One region of the Kitasatospora sp. NPDC053057 genome, then DNA from elsewhere that is predicted to be linked to it. Evidence: riboswitches for the same ligand, from Rfam matches in the RefSeq annotation. Region 1 holds a riboswitch; each other region holds the start of a gene.

Evidence for each region. Region 1 has a riboswitch for cobalamin ahead of ACIG5E_RS13795 (HoxN/HupN/NixA family nickel/cobalt transporter). Riboswitches for the same ligand answer to the same signal wherever they lie in the genome.
Region 2: linked by a shared signal. The riboswitch ahead of ACIG5E_RS09965 (ribonucleoside-diphosphate reductase subunit alpha) and the one ahead of ACIG5E_RS13795 (HoxN/HupN/NixA family nickel/cobalt transporter) in region 1 are both predicted to bind cobalamin.
Region 3: linked by a shared signal. The riboswitch ahead of ACIG5E_RS23010 (cobalamin biosynthesis protein) and the one ahead of ACIG5E_RS13795 (HoxN/HupN/NixA family nickel/cobalt transporter) in region 1 are both predicted to bind cobalamin.

What each region holds. Positions count from the first base shown of each region.
Region 1 covers NZ_JBITZP010000010.1:70,845-77,253, reverse strand. The annotation lists gene ACIG5E_RS13805 (hypothetical protein) at 1-1,169, opposite strand, end outside; gene ACIG5E_RS13800 (ArsR/SmtB family transcription factor) at 1,240-1,623, opposite strand; cobalamin riboswitch at 1,705-1,899, shown strand; gene ACIG5E_RS13795 (HoxN/HupN/NixA family nickel/cobalt transporter) at 1,931-3,046, shown strand; gene ACIG5E_RS13790 (M24 family metallopeptidase) at 3,187-4,293, shown strand; gene efp (elongation factor P) at 4,372-4,935, shown strand; gene nusB (transcription antitermination factor NusB) at 4,940-5,377, shown strand; gene ACIG5E_RS13775 (thioesterase family protein) at 5,502-6,329, shown strand.
Region 2 covers NZ_JBITZP010000006.1:238,170-244,578, reverse strand. The annotation lists gene ACIG5E_RS09965 (ribonucleoside-diphosphate reductase subunit alpha) at 1-1,943, opposite strand, end outside; cobalamin riboswitch at 2,136-2,279, opposite strand; gene ACIG5E_RS09960 (hypothetical protein) at 2,718-3,653, shown strand; gene ACIG5E_RS09955 (glycoside hydrolase family 26 protein) at 3,793-5,247, shown strand; gene ACIG5E_RS09950 (hypothetical protein) at 5,412-6,284, shown strand; gene ACIG5E_RS09945 (glycosyltransferase family 2 protein) at 6,352-6,409, shown strand, end outside.
Region 3 covers NZ_JBITZP010000022.1:9,051-15,459, forward strand. The annotation lists gene ACIG5E_RS23000 (alpha/beta hydrolase family protein) at 125-1,249, opposite strand; gene ACIG5E_RS23005 (transcriptional regulator) at 1,359-2,012, opposite strand; cobalamin riboswitch at 2,248-2,409, shown strand; gene ACIG5E_RS23010 (cobalamin biosynthesis protein) at 2,511-3,473, shown strand; gene ACIG5E_RS23015 (cobyric acid synthase) at 3,470-5,008, shown strand; gene ACIG5E_RS23020 (putative cobaltochelatase) at 5,005-6,409, shown strand, end outside.

The DNA.
Region 1 (6,409 bases):
TTGGGGTAGGGCGGCAGGACCGGTTCGTCGGCGGGTTCGTCCAGGCCGTCGAGGAAGGAGTAGAGCAGCGGGCGCAGCACCCGGGCGGATCGGCCGCGGTGGGCGAGCGAGCGGTCGGTGAGGTCGCTCAGGTCGGCCGGGTCCCGGGCGAGGGCGAGTTCGAGCTGGGCGGCGAGGTCGCCGTCGGGGTCGAGCGCGGGTGCGTGCTGGCCGAAGGCGTAGCTGGGGGAGCGCGGGTCGAGTTCGGCGGCGCCGGTGGCGACGAGCAGGGTGCGGCGTTCCAGGGCGGCGCCGTAGACGGAGACCGAGCCGTGGTCGCCGATCAGGCAGTCGGCGGCGACGAGCGCGGCCTGCCAGCCCCGGTGGGGCGGGATGAGGCGCAGGCCCATCCGGCGGGCGTCGTCGAGCAGGGCTTCGGGGTCGTGCCGGCTCCACACGTTGGGGTGGAGCACGACGGCGACGGTGTACTCGTCGGCGGGCAGGCGCCGGACCAGCCGTTGGGGCAGGTCGGGGTGGCGGCCGAATAACGAGTGCTCGCTCCAGGTGGAGTTGACGACGACGAGCCGGCGGCCGTCGACGGCGCCGAGCGCGGCCCGGTAGCCGTCGCGGGAGCGTTCGCTGCGCAGGATCCGGTCGAAGCACGGGTCGCCGACGACCTGGGCGACGTCCAGTGCCTCGGGGCAGGAGACCCGCAGCCGGTCCAGCTGCTCGGGGTGGGAGAGGCCGAGGACGTCGACGAACACCCGCCCGTGGTAGGTGAGTTCGTGGCGGGAGAGACCGGCGGCGCTGACCGTGTCGCCGGTGGACTCGGGGACCAGGCGGTTGTAGCCGGCGCCGTGCGGCAGCACGACCAGGTGGGCGTCCAGGCGGTGCATGGAGGCATGGACGGCGCAGGCGACGGCCAGGTCGAAGCGGCGCCGGACGGCGTCCTCCCAGTCCAGCACGGTGTAGCCGGGCAGGCCGTGGAGGAAGTCGTCCAGGGCGCGGTCGGCGAAGGCGGAGCCGGGGTTGACGGTGAAGTACCGCTCGATGCCGTCCGGGTTCAGCAGGGTGAGGACGTCCAGGACCCTGGTCGCCGAGGTGAGGGTGCGGGCGACCGCCAGCACGCGGGCCTTGACCGGGCGGGTGTTCCAGCGGTCGGCGGGCCAGACGTGGGGGTGGGACGGCACATCGTGATCGTACTCATCCGGCCGGGTCGTGGCGGCCGTTCAGGGGCAGACGGGCGGCCCCGAGTGTCGGTCAGCCCGTGGCCGCGGTCGGCTCCTCGTGGTCGGCGGCGGCGCACTCGTCGAGGAGGGGGCGCATGCCGTCGTCCACGAGCCGGTAGCGCACCACGCGTCCGTCCTTGTCGCCGGTGACCACGCCCGCGGTGCGGAGCAGTCGCAGCGCCTGGGAGACGGCGGGGTCGCGCATGCCGGTGGCCACGGCCAGGTCGCTGACGGCGAGCGGGCCGGCCCGGTGGAGGGCGAGCAGCAGGGCGAGCCGTCCGGGGTCGGCGACCAGGGAGAACCGCTCGGCCCAGGAGCGGACGTGCTCGGTGTCACCGATGGCGGCGATGGCTTCGCAGACCCGGTGGCCGTCGATGGTGCGGTGGCCCGCGCGGTCGGCCGGTACGAGATGCATGCGGACATTCTGGCAGCTCACGACCTGTGATCCTGGACACCTGCACAGGTGCGCAACCTTGCGAGGGTGGTGTTCTGCCCCTACGGTGTTCCCCGCCGTGGTGCTCGGGAAGACCGGTGACGGACCCTCAGCAGGTCCCAGTCCGGAGCGGCCCTCGCCACTGTGATCGGGGGAGAGTTGTCCGAACCCACGTGCCACTGGGCGCCTCGTGCGCCTGGGAAGGCGGGTCCGGAAGCCCCGTAAGCCAGGAGACCGGCCACGGCATCTCACGAAGTCATTCCACGAGGTGCTGGAGCGTGATCCGAAGATGACCCTGCCCGAAACCGCCACTCCCGTCGAGGCGGCCCCCTCCGTCCTGCCCGCCTTCCGGTGGAAGCGCGAGGACACCATCCGTACCGCCGGGCTGATGGGGGTGATCCTGGCCATGCACGTGGTGGCGTTCGGGACGCTCGTCTTCCTGGTCGCCCCGCGGAACTACGCCGTCGGCACCCAGGTCTTCGGGGTCGGCCTCGGCATCACCGCGTACACCCTGGGCATGCGGCACGCCTTCGACGCCGACCACATCGCGGTGATCGACAACACCACCCGCAAGCTGATGGCGGACGGCAAGCGGCCGGTCTCGGTGGGCTTCTGGTTCGCGCTCGGCCACTCCTCGATGGTGGTCCTGATGGCCGCCCTGGTGGCGGGCGGCGCCCAGCTGGCGAACACGCTGATGGACGACGACTCGGCCACCCACAAGTGGCTCGGGGTGGTCGGCACCACGGCCTCCGGCGCCTTCCTCTACCTGATCGGCGCGCTCAACCTGGCGGCGCTGCTCGGCATCCTCAAGGTGTTCCGCTCGATGCGGGCCGGGCGGTACGACGAGGCGGAGCTGGAGGAGCACCTCAACTCGCGCGGCTTCATGGCCCGGATCCTGAACCGGGCGACCCGCTCGATCACCCGGCCCGGGCAGATGTTCCCGGTCGGCATGGTGCTGGGCCTGGGCTTCGACACCGCGACCGAGGTCACCCTGATGGTGATGGCCGGTTCGGGCGCGGCGGCCGGGCTGCCCTGGTACGCGATCGTCTGCCTGCCGCTGCTGTTCGCGGCCGGGATGAGCCTGTTCGACACCCTGGACGGGACGTTCATGAACTTCGCGTACCAATGGGCGTTCTCCAACCCGGTGCGCAAGGTCTACTACAACCTGACCATCACCGGGCTGTCGATCGCGGTGGCCTTCATCATCGGCACCATCGAGCTGGTCGGCGTGCTGCACGAGAAGCTCGACCTGACCGACCCGGTGACCGGGTTCATCGCGGACATCTCGCTGGACAACGTCGGCTACGCGATCGCGGGCCTGTTCGTGGTGGTGTGGGCGATCGCCATCGCGTACTGGAAGCTGGCGGGCGTCGAGAAGCGCTGGACGCCCACCGGGCAGGGGTGACGACCGGCGGTCACGCCGCGGCGAGCAGCACCGTGCCCGCGCCGGCGAGCCCGCGACGGCGAGCCCGGCCCGTCCCGCCGCCGCGCTGAGTCGGGGGTGCTCGGCGGGCGGTTCGGGCCGGGGGTTCGTAGGCTCGACGCATGGCGGATGCGTACGTGGGTCGGCGGGAGCGGGTGAGGGAGTACTGCAGTGCGGCCGGGGCCGATGCGGCGCTGATCACCCGGGCGGCGAACGTGCGGTATCTGACGGGCTGCGCGCCCTGTGGGGCGACGCTGCTGCTGACCCGGGAGCGGGCGCTGCTGTCGCTGCCCGACGACCTGCCGCCCGACGATTCGGGGGAGCACCTGATCGACACGGAGGTCACCCAGGCGCCGGTGTCGGCCGGGGCGGACACCGCGCTGGCCGCGGCCGCCGCGGCCGGGCGGCTGGGGGTGCGGGACCTCGCGGTGGAGGAGCACGACCTGACCGTCACCCGGCACCGCGCGGTGGCGGACCTGGTGGAGGGGGCCCGGCTGGCGGACCTCGGCCAGGTGGTGGAGCGGCTGCGGGTGGTGAAGGACGAGCACGAGATCGCCGACCTGCGGATCGCCGCCGAGATCGCCGACCAGGCGCTCGGCGAGCTGCTGGAGTCGATCCTGGTCGGCCGCACCGAACGGCACCTGGCGATGGAGCTGGAGCGCCGGATGATCGACCACGGCGCCGACCGGGCGGCGTTCCCGGTCTCGGTCGGCACCGGCAACCACTCCGGCCGGCCCGCCCACCAGCCCACCGACCGCCGGGTGGAGGAGGGCGACTTCCTCACCGTGGTGATGGGCGCCCAGTACCGCGGCTACCGCGTCTCGACCGCCCGGACCTTCGTGATCGGCGCCGCTCCCGCGCCCTGGCAGGTCGAGCTGCACCGGCTGGTCTTCCGCGCCCAGCGGGCCGGTCGGGAGGCGCTCGGGCCGGGCGTCGAGCAGTGCGTACCCGACCGGGTCGCCCGGCAGGTCCTGGAGGCGGCCGGCCACACCGAGACCTCGCCGCACCCGGTGGGCCACGGCATCGGGCTGGAGATCCGGGAGGCGCCGCGCCTCGGTCCGTCGGACATGGGTAAACTGGACAGCCGCGTACCGGTCACCGTCGGTCCGGGGGTCCACCTCCCGGGCAAGGGCGGGGTCCGGATCGAGGACACGCTCGTCGTGCGCCCCCTCGAAGAGGGCGGGCCCGAGCTGCTCACCATCACCACCAAGGAGCTCCTCGCCCTGTGACGGCGGCCCCCGGGGCCGTCGGCGGCAGGACGCGAACCCTTGGTTCCTTGACAGCTATATCCAGGAGTAAGTGCGCCCGTGGCTTCCACGAACGATCTCAAGAACGGCATGGTCCTCAAGCTGGAGGGCGGCAAGCTCTGGTCCGTCGTCGAGTTCCAGCACGTCAAGCCCGGCAAGGGCCCGGCCTTCGTGCGTACGAAGCTCAAGGAGGTCCTGACGGGCAAGGTCGTCGACAAGACCTTCAACGCCGGCACCAAGGTCGAGACCGCCAACGTCGACAAGCGCGGCATGCAGTTCTCGTACAAGGACGGCGAGAACTTCGTGTTCATGGACATGGACACCTACGACCAGCTCACCATCGAGCCGGCCGTCGTCGGTGACGCCGCCAACTACCTGCTGGAGGGCTTCGAGGCCCTGGTCGCCACCAACGAGGGTGCGGTGCTCTACATCGAGCTCCCGACCTCCGTCGAGCTGACGATCGCCGAGACCGAGCCGGGCGTGCAGGGCGACCGCTCCACCGGTGGCACCAAGCCGGCGACCCTGGAGACCGGCGCCGAGATCCAGGTGCCGCTCTTCATCACCACCGGTGAGAAGGTCAAGGTCGACACCCGCGACGGCAGCTACCTCGGCCGGGTGAAGTAAGTCCGTGTCGGCCGCACGTAGCAAGGCCCGTACCCGGGCCTTCCAGATCCTCTTCGAGGCCGACCACCGCGGGGTCGACCCGCAGCAGGTCCTCGCCGACTGGGTGGCCCGCGCTCGCGAGCCGAAGCCCGACGAGGGCACCCCGCAGGTCGGCGAGTACACGATGGAGCTGATCGAGGGGTACGTCCAGCACGCCCGTCGCATCGACGACCTCATCGAGCAGTACGCGGTGGGCTGGACCCTCGACCGGATGCCGATCGTGGACCGCAACGTCCTGCGGCTCGGCGCGTACGAGCTGATCTGGGAGGACGGCGTCCCGGACGCGGTCGTCCTGGACGAGTCCGTCGAGATCGCCAAGGAGTTCTCCACGGACGACTCCCCGGCCTTCGTCAACGGCATGCTCGCCCGCTTCCTGGAGCTGAAGCCGAGCATCCGCCGGTAACGGTGACATCCCGCGGACGGCCGTCGGATCCGAGAATCTCGGATCCGACGGCCGTTTCGCGTTTCACGGGGCAGGCGTAGTGTGGGGCCCTACTCGCCAGTAACTTGAAGGGCAGGGCACCCCCATGACCACCGCGACCCGCAGCGAGTTCGACCAGGGCATCGCCCTGACCAGACACCCCGAGGAGGCCGGCCGCTACGAGGCCGAGCTCGGCGCCGGCTGGCAGATCGGCGGCGGGGTCAACGGCGGGCTGCTGCTCGCCGTGGCCGGACACGCGCTGTCGCTGGAGCACGGGCAGCACCCCCACCCGGTGTCGATCAGCGGTTACTACCTGTCCGCCTCCACCCCCGGCCCGGCCACCGTCCGCACCGAGGTGCTGCGCACCGGCCGCGGCCTGTCCACCGGCACCGCCTCGCTCAGCCAGGGCGGCGTCGAACGCCTGCGCGTGGTGGCCAGCCACGGCGACCTCGACACCGCCGACGGCGAGGTGCGCACCAGCGCCACCCCGCCGCAGCTGCCGCCGCCGGACCAGTGCATCGGCGTCGAGCACGCGCCCAAGCAGCTGGTCGAGCAGGCCGCCCTGCTGGAGCGCTTCGACCTGCGGCTCGACCCGGCCACCGTCGGCTGGGCGCTCGGGCAGCCCTCCGGGCAGGGCCGGATCCAGGGCTGGTTCCGGCTCGCCGACGGCCGCGAGCCCGACCCGCTGCTGCTCCTGCTGGTCGCCGACGCGCTGCCGCCGGTCACCTTCGACCTCGGCCTGCCCGGCTGGGCCCCGACCATCGAGCTGACCGTCCACCTGCGGGCCAAGCCGGCCCCGGGCTGGCTGCGGGTCGTCCACGCCACCCGCAACCTGGCCGGCGGCTACTTCGAGGAGGACGCCGAGATCTGGGACGAGGCCGGCCGCCTGGTCGCGCAGTCCCGTCAGCTGGCCCGGGCGCCGCGCTCCGCCTGAGCCCGCCTCGCGGTGCTATTACCGGTGGTTACATTCCTGTGACACGCCGTACGTGTGTGGCGCGCGGAACTGGGGAGTAA
Region 2 (6,409 bases), on a different contig from region 1:
TGCAGGAACTCGCCGGAGAGCGTCTCGCGCTTGAACAGGTTGGACACCTGCGGCTCGATGCACTCGTACACGCCGGCGATGGACGCGATGGTCGCGGTCGGCGCGATCGCGAGCAGCAGCGAGTTGCGCAGGCCGGTCTCGGCGATGCGGGCGCGCAGCGCGGTCCAGCGGTCGGCCCACTGCGGGGCGGCCGTCGGGAAGTGGTCGATGTGCAGCTCGCCGCGGGCGGCGCGGGTCTCGCCGTAGGCCTCGTGGCGGCCCAGCTGCTCGGCCAGGTCGGCGGAGCGCTCGTAGGCGGTGAGCATGATGCGCTCGGAGATCATCGTCGACAGCTGCTTGGCCTCGGCCGAGTCGAAGTCGATCCGCAGCTTGAAGAAGACGTCCTGCAGGCCCATCACGCCGAGGCCGACCGGGCGCCAGCGGGAGTTGGACGTACCGGCCTCGGTGGTCGGGTAGAAGTTGATGTCCACCACGCGGTCGAGGAACGTCACGGCGGTGCGCACGGTGGCGTCCAGCCGCTCCCAGTCCATGGCGTTGATCAGATCATCGGCGCGAGCATCAAGAGCCACGTGGGCACCGAGGTTGACCGAGCCGAGGTTGCAGACGGCGGTCTCGGAGTCGTCCGTGACCTCCAGGATCTCGGTGCACAGGTTGGAGGAGTGCACCGTGCGGCCCGGCAGCGCGGTCTGGTTGGCGGCGCGGTTGGAGGCGTCCTTGAAGGTCATCCAGCCGTTGCCGGTCTGCGCGAGGGTGCGCATCATGCGGGCGTAGAGGGTCTGCGCCGGGATGGTGCGGACGGCCTTGCCGGCCAGCTCGGCCTTGCGGTAGGCCTCGTCGAACTCCTCGCCCCACAGGTCGACCAGCTCGGGCACGTCGGCCGGGGAGAACAGCGACCAGTCGGCGTTGGCGTTGACCCGGCGCATGAACTCGTCCGGGATCCAGTGGGCCAGGTTGAGGTTGTGGGTGCGGCGCGCCTCCTCACCGGTGTTGTCGCGCAGCTCCAGGAACTCCTCGATGTCCGCGTGCCAGGTCTCCAGGTAGACGCAGGCCGCGCCCTTGCGGCGGCCGCCCTGGTTGACGGCGGCGACCGAGGAGTCGAGGGTGCGCAGGAACGGGACGATGCCGTTGGACTTGCCGTTGGTGCCGCGGATCAGGCTGCCGCGCGAGCGGATGCGCGAGTAGGACAGGCCGATGCCGCCGGCGTGCTTGGAGAGGCGGGCGATCTGCGCGTAGCGGTTGTAGATCGAGTCCAGGTTGTCCAGCGGCGAGTCGAGCAGGTAGCAGCTGGACATCTGCGGGTGCCGGGTGCCGGAGTTGAAGAGCGTCGGCGAGGAGGTCAGGTACTCCAGGCGGCTCATCAGGCCGTACAGCTCGGCCACCTCGCGCACCGACTGCTCGGAGTCGCCGACCGCCAGGCCGCAGGCGACGCGGAGCAGGAAGTGCTGCGGGGTCTCGATGACCTTGCGGGTGATCGGGTGGCGCAGCAGGTAGCGGGACTGCACGGTGCGCAGGCCGAAGTACTCGAAGCGGTCGTCGCCCTGGGTGTCGATCAGGGCGTCGAGGGCGGCGGCGTGCTTGGTGACGAAGGCCGCGGTGGTGTCGCCGATCAGGCCCTCGGCGTGGCCGACGGCGATCGAGGCGGAGAAGGTGACCGAGCCCTGGCTGTTCGCCTCGTCGACGATCTCCAGGGCGAGCAGGCGGGCCGCGAGCTTCGAGTACTGGGGGTCCTCGGCGATCATCGACGCGGCGGCGTCCACGGCCAGCCCGCGCAGCTCGGCGAAGTCCGAGCCGGCGTGGCGGCCGCGCAGCGCGGCGGCGGCGACATGGCCGGGGTCGACCTCGGTGAGGTCGGCGCTGCGGTCGGTGAGCAGCCGCAGCAGCGCGCCCCCGGGGTCGGAGACCGTCGGGTCGGTGAAGGCGGTACCGGAGCCCTGGGCGGGCAGGGTGGCTGAGGCAGCGGTGGTCAAGGCGCTCTCTCCTGGCGGCGATCGGCGGCGTGATCGGGGTCACCCGGGCCGATCTGGGCAGGGGAGCACGGCGCGAACGCAAAAAAGCCGTCGCGCGAGGCGTCTCCCCGGCCCGCCCGCGAGGCCCGGAGGGGTGGTGCTGAGTGCCGGCGCGGCCTCTGCGGGAGGGCCGTGGCGCACGCTGTCGGCAGGTACTCGGACTCGCGGACACGGCTGCTGGAGCCGCCCGCACACCGCTGCGGGGCAGTCCCGGACTCCCACCGGGTTCCCCTGCATCGACAGCAGGAGTGAGCATACATGTAGTGGTGTCTCAGTGATGCGACACCACATGTAGTGCGGCGCGGTGTATTGGTGCGATGACCGGCGGTGCCGGGGCAGGGGGCGGTTCGTGCCCGTCCGGGGCCGGGATCCGCGCCTCGGGCGGGTCGTCATCGCGCCTCGGGCGGGTCGGGCCGGCGCGCCGGGCGGGCCGGATCCGCGCGCCGGTCGTCCTGGTTTCGATGCGGAATGGTCACCGGGCGGATCGGCGGTCAGGGGGATGCCCTACGATCTGGGCGCATGAGCGACGGAACCGGCGTACCTGGGCACGGGCCGCAGGGAACGCCTCCCGCCGGGCCGGGGGGCACACAGAATCAGCAGCCGGCGGTGCCAGGCCCGGTGCCGCCGCCGAGCGGCGGCTTCGGCCCGCCGCCGGCCTCGTACGGGCCGGTGGCGCCGTCTGCGCAGCCGCTTTCGCAGCCCGTCCCGCCGGTGCCGCAGCCTCAGCCGCAGCCGGTCGCGCAGCCGCAGCCGCAGCCGGTCGCGCAGCCGCAGCCGGTGCAGCCGATGGCCCCTCAGCCGCAGTGGCAGCAGCAGGCGCCCCAGCAGCCCGTGCCGCCGCAGCGCGTCGAGCCGGACTGGGCGGCGCTGGCGGACCGCAACGAGGCCGCGGGCAAGCGCAAGCGCCGGATGAAGGTCATCGGCATCGTGGCCGCCGTCGTCCTGGTGGGCGGCGCGGCCGCGGGCGGCGTGCTGCTGTTCGGCAAGAAGGACGACCCGAAGAAGGTCGGCGGCGGCCCGGTCACCACCGCCTCCAACAAGCCGACCCCCGGCCCGTCGAGCGCGAGTTCGACCCCGGGAGGTCAGACGGACGACCCGTCGAAGCCGATCTGGGAGGCCGCCACCGATCCGGCGCCGCAGGACGCGGGGGCGCTGTTCTCCGCGATGCAGGTGACGGTGAACGGCGCGACCTGGAACCGGACCGTGGTCTCGCTGGACCAGCCCTGCTGGGACGGCAACTCCACCACCGGCGGGCTCGGCAAGATCCTCGGCGACCAGGGCTGCCAGAAGGTGCTCCGGGCGACGTACGTCTCCGGGGACAGCGCGGTGACCGTCGGCGTCGCGGTCTTCGACCACAAGATCCAGGCCGAGACCGCGACGAAGAACTACGCCGGCCAGCTCAAGGGCCTTCCCGCCCCCGGCGCCCCGGCGTTCTGCGCCAACCCCGGCTGCACCGGCACGCACAGCAGCCTGGGCCGGTACGCCTACTTCACCGTCGAGGGCTCGGCGAAGGGCGGCAACGCCCCCGACGCCACCGCGACGGCGGCGGCCTCCGGCTTCGCCGATCACGTGAAGGGCCAGCTGCTCCAGCGGGCCAAGGCGGCGGGCTCCGCCACGCCCGGTTCGCAGGGCACGCCGGTCGGCTGACCGGCCATGACACCCCGGTGCCGGCGGATCCGTTCGCCGGGACCGGGGGAGTGTGGCAGGCTCTCATCGGAGTCATTCGTACGCGTGTTCCGGTTGCGTCCGTGGGGGTCGGTACCGGCGAGCAACCGGAGGAGCGGTCGTGGCCCTGCCCAGTGCCCTGCGCGGCAAGTCGGCCGTCCTGGCCGCGGCCGGGGTCGTGGTCCTCGCGGGCACCTTCGCGCTGCTGGACCGGGACGACCGGGCCGACGTCGGCGAGCCCGTGCGGGTACCGGTGTCGGTCGGCGCCCCCGGGCGCACCCTGCCGCCGGACGTGGGCCGGGACCTGCTCGCCCGGGACCCGAAGGCCTCGCCGAACGCCCGCGCCGTCGACCAGTTCCTCACCGACCTGGAGGCCCAGGCCCGCACCGGGCAGAGCGGCGGCACGGTGATCGGCCAGCACGTCGAGGCGCACAACGAGCGCAACAACCCCGAGTACGGCGACTACCGGGGCACCAAGCAGGTCGGCTACTACTACAAGAAGGCCGCCGACATCACCGGCCGGCTGCCCGGCTTCCTGGAGACCGACCTCGGCCCCGGCTACGGCCAGAACGCCTGGGGCGTCGGCAACCCGCGCTCGTACTCGGCCGGCCGCTGGCCCACCTGCCGGACCGGCTGGCAGTACACCGACGACGCCGTCGACCTGATGGCCGACGTCTGGTCCGGCCACCCGCGTGCCGACGACGGCACCTACGACAGCTCCGGCGTCCAGCAGAACTGCGACGGCAGCAGCACCGACCTGCCCGACAACGGCGGCGCCCCGGCCGGGATCGTCGGCATGTCCTTCCACGAGCCCTACCCCGGATCGGACGTCAAGTCCTTCGACCGGGTGCTCTGTTCGAACTCCCCGGCGGCCAAGGACCCGGGCTGGTTCGGCCGGGTGGTGGACGCCGCGGACGGCACCCCCGAGTACCGCGCGCTGATCACCGACCTGTCCTACCTGGCCGACCACCTGGAGTACCTGGCCGCCCACGACGTGCCGGTGCTGCTGCGCCCGTACCACGAGATGAACGTCCAGGACTGCTCCAGCCGGTTCTGGTGGGCGGGCCAGAAGCCGGCCGACTACCAGGCGCTGTGGAAGATCACCTACAAGTACCTGGTGGAGACCAGGGGCCTGCACAACCTGCTGTTCGTCTGGACGCCGGTGTCCTGGGACGGCGCCCCGGGCGTGGACCCGTGGGACTACTACCCGGGCGCCCAGTACGTCGACGTGGTCGGGGTGGACGACTACAGCGGCAGCCCGGCGCACCCGATCGGCACCGGCGAGGTGTGGACCAAGCGCTACTACGACGGGCTCGCCGCCTACGACAAGCCGCGGATGCTGGCCGAGTCCTTCGCCGTACCCGTCAACTCCCGCCAGCCGGACACCCTTCGGCGCACGCCGTGGACGATCTGGACGGTCTGGGGGCAGTCGCTCACCGCCAACAACCTGGCCCCGGACCAGCCGCGCAACTCCGTCGCGGACGTCAACGCCACCTACCACAGCCCGTTGGCGATCACCGGCGGCTCCGGCTCGTCCGGCGGGACCATCGACTGGGGCGGACTGCACGTCCGCTGAGACCGGCCGAGGTCCGGGGAGGTCCGGGGAGGTCCGGGAAGATCCGTGCGGGATCGGTTGAACGGGCTGGATTCCGGGTCCGTTGCGCCGTGTGGCATCCTGTGGCGGCGATGCCGAGGGCTCGGTGGACGGTCGGGACAGGGCCGAAGGGGCGGGGGTAGGGGATGACACAGACGCGTCCGATGCGTGGGGCCGGTGGCCTGGCGATCGGCTGGGGCGTGGTGCTGCTCGGCTGGGCGGCCTACAACTGCTTCGGCCAGGTCGGCTTCGCCACGTACCTCAAGGGCGTCTTCTACTACGGCGGGACCTCGGTCGACGCCGAGACCGGAAGCCTCAACTACGGCCTGCTGTACCTGATCGCGGGCATCCTGCTGCTGCGCGGGCGCAACTGGGCGCTCGGGGTGGCGGCGGGCGTGGCTCTGGTCGAGGGCTACAACCGGGTGCGCAGCCTGACCGGCGCGCTGCTGGACAAGCCGCAGCGGGAGTGGTTCACCGGGACCACCGAGGGCGGGCTGAAGCTCGCGACCTTCGCGCTCGGCGTGGTCGTCACCGCGGCGCTGATCCTGCTGCTGGCCCGCTCCAAGTGGCGGGAGCAGCCGGAGGGGGCCGCGGCCGGGGAGCCGCACTGGTCGATCATGCAGACCGTGCCGGCCGCGCCGACGCCCGTGCCGTACGCCCAGCAGCAGCCTCAGCCGGTGCAGCCCCAGCCCCAGCCGCAGGCCGCCTGGCCGCAGCAGCCGCCGGCCCAGCCGGGGTGGCAGCAGCAGCCGGTCGCGCCCCAGCCCCAGCCCTCCGCCTGGCCCCCGGCACAGCCCCAGCCGCCGCAGCCGCTCCCGTACGCCCAGCAGCCGACCCAGACGGCGACGTCGTACCAGCCGGCCCCGGCCCCGGCCCCTGCCCCGCAGCCGTGGCCCCCTGCCCCGCCCGCGCCCGGCCAGCCGGCCCCCGGCCCGGTGGTGCCGCCGCCGGCCGCCCCCGGCCCGGTGGTGCCGCCGCCGGCCGCCGCACCGCCGGCGGACCGCCCGCCGCAGGCCTGACCACTCACCGAGGACCCGAGCCCCGCCCCGGGGCCGGACCGCTACCAGACGAGGAACGACTTCCGCCATGACATCGACAGCCCCCGTGCGGACGGTGCTCACCACGTCCCGCGAGGCCGCCCGGC
Region 3 (6,409 bases), on a different contig from region 1:
AAGCGGAGCAGCTTCCCGGGTTCGGGAGCAAATTGTCTCCTTTACCGCCTTACCTCGCCTCTTGCTTCGCTTTACCTCGCTTTGCTTCGCGCGCTGTTCAGTGGGCGGCCGCGGATTCCCGGATTCAGAGCAGCGGGGTCAGCCAGCGCCGGAGGAGTTCGGTGTAGTGGTCGGGGGCCGAATTCCACAGGGCTGCGTGCTCGGCCCCCGGGAAGCGCTGGAGGTTCACCACGTCATGGCGGGCGGCGGCCAGGCGCTCCACGGTGCCGAAGGGGGCGATCCGGTCGTCCGGGCTGTGCAGGACCAGGGTGGGCACCCGCAGGTCCGCGCCCTCGGCGAGGCGGGAGAAGTCCGCGAGGTCCACACCCGTGCGGGCCTGCGCGGCCAGCGCGCCCAGCTCGGCGGAGGCACCGGTGAAACCGGCCCGGGCGGCGTCCCGGCGGGCGGAGCCCGGGAGATCGAGGACCGGCGAGTCGAGGATGAGCCCGCTGATCGCGTGCGCGTAGGCGGAACGGGCCGCGGTCCGCAGGACCACGGTGGCGCCCACCGACCAGCCGTAGAGGATCACCCGGCCCGCGCCGCTGTCGAGCGCCAGCCGCACCGCCGACTCGATGTCCCGCCACTCGGTCTCGCCGAAGTGGCTGTAGCCGTCCCGGGAGGCCGGGGCGCCCTCGTCGCCGCGGTAGGTGACGGCGAGGGCCGGCAGGCCGAGGCGGTGCAGGACGGGCAGCACCGGGAGGGTCTGCTGGCGGTCGGCCTCAGGGCCGTGCACGAGGATCACCCAGGTGCCGCGTTTTCCGTCGAGCCGCCAGGCGGGGAGGGCGCCGAGTTCGCCGTCGGCGGCGGTCGCGGTGAAGGCCAGGCCGAGCGCCTCGGTCGGGTCGCCCAGGTACACGCGCGGGGTGAAGCGGACCTCGGTGCCGGGCGTCAGGGTGCCCCGGTCGGCCCGGACCAGCCGCCGGGTGACGCCCTGCGCGTCGCGGTACAGGATCTCCTCGACCACCGCGTGCCCGTCGTCATCCCACTCGACCGCCCAGCGACCGGGCCGCAGGCTCTCGGGGCGGCGGTTGAAGGTGACCCGGCCGACGCCGAGGCTGTGCACCACCACGGGTCCGGCCTCCTGCGCGGCCGGGCCCGGCCCCACCCCCGGGCTGACCATCCGCTCGGAGGCCCGGCGGCCTATCACCAGGACGGCGGCCCCGGCCCCGACGGCGGCGGCCGCCACGACCGCTGCGGTTCCCCAACGCATTTCGTTCCCCGCTCTGCTCCACGGACCGGACGGTATTCGAGCACCAGTCCACCGGGGCACCGCGCCCCCGGCCACCGGACTGGGCCGTCCGGGGGACGGCCGGGGACGGTCAGACCGGGATGTCGGGGTCGTGGGTGCTGAGGAGGTGCCAGAAGCGGGGGGTGAGGGGTGGGGTGGGGGTGCGGGGCTGGGTGGTGGCGCCCCAGTGGGAGGGGACGTGGTGTTCCTGGTGGAGGACGGGGAGGACGGCGGCGAGGTCGGCTTCCGGGACGGGGACGAGGCGGGCGAGCGGGCGCAGCTGGGGCTGCCAGCGGCCGGCCACGCACTGGCGCAGCAGGCCGTCGAGGGCCTCGCCGCGCCCGGTGGCCGCGACCAGTTCGGTCAGCCGCAGGCCCAGCACCTGGGCGAGGGCGTGGGTCTGGTCCGGGTCACCGTCCCAGTGGCCGGTCAGTTCGGCCTGCCGGTAGGCGGGCAGCGTCACGCCGACCCGCTCGGCGACGGCCTCCTGGCCGAGCTCCCGGGCGAGGCGGTGGTCACGCAGGCTCACCGGGCGGCCGTCCATCAGCTGGGCGGCCGGGCACCAGAGGGCCCTGGCCAGGGCGATGAACTCGGCCTCGCCGGGGCGCAGCTCGCCGTCCTCCCAGGCGAGCACGTGGCCGGGCAGCAGCCGTACGCCGTGCGCGGCCATGCCCTCGGCGACCTGCTCGGGGGTCAGCCCGAGGCCGGCCCGGTGGGCGCGGGCGGCCTCGGGTGAGAACGGCACGGGAGAAGGGGCGGCAGTGGCGGGGGACTTTCTGCGGCGCATGGCACCGAACGGTAGGTGTGGCCCTCGGCCCGTCCCAGTCGCCGAACGCACGAAGTGGAGCTGACGGGCCCTCCCCCGCGCTGGGCGATCGCACAGGGCGGCAACGGCCTCGGGTGTGACCGACCCCTCCTTGACCTCGGTTGACTCCCGGTTCGGCCGCGTGATGGGATCCTGGGGCCAAACGGAGGCATGGAGAGGAAGCCGGTGCGAGTCCGGCGCGGTCCCGCCACTGTCACCGGGGAGCACGCTCGGAATCCCTCCTTGCCCGCCATCGCGCAGGAGGGGCCCATCACGGCGGCCGTCAGAAGCCGCTGGAGGGCCCGGGGGTGCGTCCGACCCGGAAGCCAGGAGACTCTCGCCCCCGGTACGTCGATCCAGGGCGCGGACCCTGAGTGAGGACACCCACGCGATGCAGGCTGCCCCGCCCCGTCGGACTCCGAGCTGCCCGCCGCCGTCGTGCGCCCGCTGACCCGCGCCGCCGCCTTCGCGTTGGGCGCCGTCGCGGGCTACGCCGCCGACGCCCGTTTCGCCGACCCGCGCCGCGGTCACCCGGTCGCCCTGTTCGGCAGCGCCGCCACCCGCCTGGAGCGGCGCGTCTGGCGCGACGACCGTACCGCCGGCGCCGGGTACACGGCGCTGTGCGTGGGCGTGGTCGCGGCCGGCGCGCTGGCGCTGGACCGTACGGTCGGGCGCCGTCCGCTGGGCCGGACCGCGCTGGCGGCCGCCGCGACCTGGACGGTGCTCGGCGGCACCTCGCTGACCCGGGAGGCGCGCACCATCGGCCGCTCCCTGGCCGCGGGTGATCTGACGGCCGCCCGGGAGCGGCTGCCGCACCTGTGCGGGCGGGATCCGAGCGCGCTGGACGGGCAGCAGATCGCCCGGGCGGTGGTCGAGTCGGTGGCCGAGAACACCGCCGACGCCGTGGTGAACGCGCTGACCTGGGGCGCCCTGGCCGGCACCCCGGGACTGCTGGCCTTCCGCGCCGCGAACACCCTGGACGCCATGGTGGGCCACCGCTCGCCCCGCTACGCCCGCTTCGGCTGGGCCTCGGCCCGGCTGGACGACGTCGTGGGCTGGCCGGGCGCCCGGCTCACCGCGCTGCTGACGGTGGCCGCCGCGCCCGAGCCCCGGACCGCCTGGCGGGTCTGGCGCCGGGACGGCTCCGCGCACCCGAGCCCGAACGCGGGCCAGGCCGAGTCGGCCTTCGCGGGCGCGGTGGGCGTGCGGCTGGGCGGGACGCTCCAGTACGGCGAACGGGTGGAGCACCGGCCGGTGCTGGGCGCCGAGTTGCGGCCGGTGACGGTGGACGACATCGAGCGGGCCTGCACGCTGTCGCGGCGGGTGGGCGCGCTGGCGCTGGGTACGACGGTCGCGGGGCACGTCCTGCTGCGTGCTCTTCGTAGGAGGGGCAAAGCATGAGGAACGCACTGCTGGTCGCCGGGACGACCTCGGACGCGGGCAAGAGCGTGGTGACGGCCGGGATCTGCCGTTGGCTGGCCCGCCAGGGCGTGCGGGTCGCGCCGTTCAAGGCGCAGAACATGTCGCTGAACTCCTTCGTCACCGCCGACGGCGCCGAGATCGGCCGCGCCCAGGCGATGCAGGCGCAGGCCGCCCGGGTGGAGCCGGAGGCGGCGATGAACCCGGTGCTGCTGAAGCCCGGCGCGGACGGCCGCAGCCAGGTGGTGCTGCTCGGCCGGCCGGTCGCCGAGGTGGGCGCGCTGGACTACCGCGAGCGCAAGCCCGTCCTGCTGGAGCGCGCCCTGGAGTGCCTGGCGGACCTGCGCCGGCGCTATGACGTGGTGGTGTGCGAGGGCGCCGGTTCGCCCGCCGAGATCAACCTGCGCGACCGGGACATCGCCAACATGGGCCTGGCCACGGCCGCCGCCCTGCCCGTGGTGGTGGTCGGGGACATCGACCGCGGCGGGGTCTTCGCGGCGATGTACGGGACGCTGGCGCTGCTGTCCGCGGAGGACCAGCGGCACGTGGCGGGCTGGTTCGTCAACAAGTTCCGCGGCGACGCCCGGCTGCTCGCACCCGGGCTGGAGATGCTGCGGGAGCTGACCGGCCGTCCGGTGCTGGGCACCCTGCCGATGCTGCCGGGCCTGTGGCTGGACGCCGAGGACTCGCTGGACCTGTCCACGGTGGTGGACCGGGCGGACGGGCCCGGGCCGCTCGGGGCGGACGTGCTGCGGGTGGCCGTGGTGCGCTTCCCCCGGCTGTCCAACTTCACCGACCTGGACGCGCTGGCGCAGGAGCCCGGCGTGCTGGTGCGCTGGGCGACCCGGCCGGAGGAACTGGCCGACGCCGACCTGGTGGTGCTGCCCGGCACCCGGGCCACCGTGGCGGACCTCGCCTGGCTGCGCGAACGCGGCCTGGAGCCGGCGCTGAAGGCGCGCGCGGCGGCCGGGCTGCCGATCCTCGGGGTCTGCGGCGGCTACCAGATGCTGGCGCGCTCGATCGAGGACGAGGTGGAGTCCAAGGCGGGCGTCGTCGACGGGCTGGGACTGCTGCCGACCGACGTCCGCTTCGGCACCGAGAAGGTGCTGGCGCGGCCGGTCGGCGAGGCGTACGGGCAGCGGGTCGAGGGCTACGAGATCCACCACGGGGTGGTTTCCGTCGAGGGCGGGGACGGGTTCATCTCCGATGGCGGTGGGCAGAGCCTCGACGGCTGCCGGCTCGGCTCGGTCTGGGGCACCACCTGGCACGGCGTGCTGGAGAACGACGGCTTCCGCCGCGAACTCCTGCGCGAGGTCGCCGAGTCGGCCGGGCGGGCGTTCGTGCCGGCGCCGGACACCTGCTTCGCCGCGGCGCGCGAGGCCCGGCTGGACCGGCTGGGCGACCTGATCGAGGAGCACGCGGACACCGACGCGCTGTGGAAGCTGATCGAGGGCGGGGTGCCGGCGGCCGGAACGCTGCCGTTCCTCCCGCCCGGGGCACCTGGGAGTGACGCATGAGTGACGTCCGCTATCCGTTCACCGCGGTCGTCGGCATGGCCGACCTGCGGCTCGGGCTGCTGCTGAACGCGGTCTCCCCGGCCGTGGGCGGCGTGCTGGTGCGCGGTGAGAAGGGCACCGCGAAGTCGACCATGGTGCGCGCGCTGGCCGGGCTGCTGCCCTCCATCGCCACCGTGGACGGCTGCCGCTTCGCCTGCGACCCGGCCGCGCCGGACCCGCAGTGCCCGGACGGGCCGCACTCCGCCGCCACCAGCACTGAACGGCCTTCCCAGCTGGTCGAGTTGCCGGTCGGTGTGGCCGAGGACCGGATCGTCGGCTCGCTCGACCTGGAGCGCGCGCTGGCCGAGGGCGTCAAGGCGTACGAGCCCGGCCTGCTGGCCAGGGCGCACCGCGGCGTGCTGTACATCGACGAGGTGAACCTGCTCCAGGACCACGTGGTGGACCTGCTGCTGGACGCCGCCGCGATGGGCCGCTCCTACGTCGAGCGCGAGGGCGTGTCGGTGCGGCACGCGGCGCGGTTCCTGCTGGTCGGCACGATGAACCCGGAGGAGGGCGAGCTGCGGCCGCAGCTACTCGACCGCTTCGGCCTGACCGTCGAGATCGCCGCCACCCGGGACCCGGCCGAGCGCGCCGAGGTGGTCCGGCGCCGGCTCGCGTACGACGCGGACCCGGCCGGCTTCGCGGCGCGGTTCGCGGCGGAGGAGCGGGAGCTCGCCGAACACATCACCGCCGCCCGGGAGTTGCTGTCCAAGGTCGAGCTGACCGATGTGGCGCTGCGTCAGATCACCGCCGTATGCGCGGCGTTCGAGGTGGACGGGCTGCGCGCGGACATCGTGATGGCCCGCACCGCGGTCGCGCTGGCCGCCTGGGCCGGGCGGGTGGAGGTGTTGGAGGAGGACGTCCGCAAGGCCGCCCAGCTGGCTCTGCCGCACCGGCGCCGGCGCAACCCGTTCGACGCTCCGGGGCTGGACGAGGAGCAGTTGGACCGGACGCTGGAGGAGCACGCCCAGCCGGAGGACCCGGAGCCCGAGGGCGACGGGCCGGGTCCGGACGGCGGCGGTGACGGCGATGGCGACGGTCCGGAGGGTGGCGGCCCCGACGGCGGTGGCGCTCCCGAGCCGTTCGACGGCGGCGCCCCGGAGGCGTCCGCCCCCGAGAGCGGCGCTTCGGACGCCGAGCCGCCCGCGCAGCAGCCCGTCCCCGCCCAACACCCCTCCCCCGCCCGGGAGTCGGCGCCGGTCGCGGCCGGCGACCCGTACCGGACCCGGCTGTTCACCGTGCGGGGCACCGGCCACGGCGCGCAGGGCCGCCGCTCCCCCGCCGAGACCACCGGCGGGCACACCGTCCGGGCCCGCCGGCCGCAGGGCACCCTGAGCCGGCTGCACCTGACCGCGACCCTGC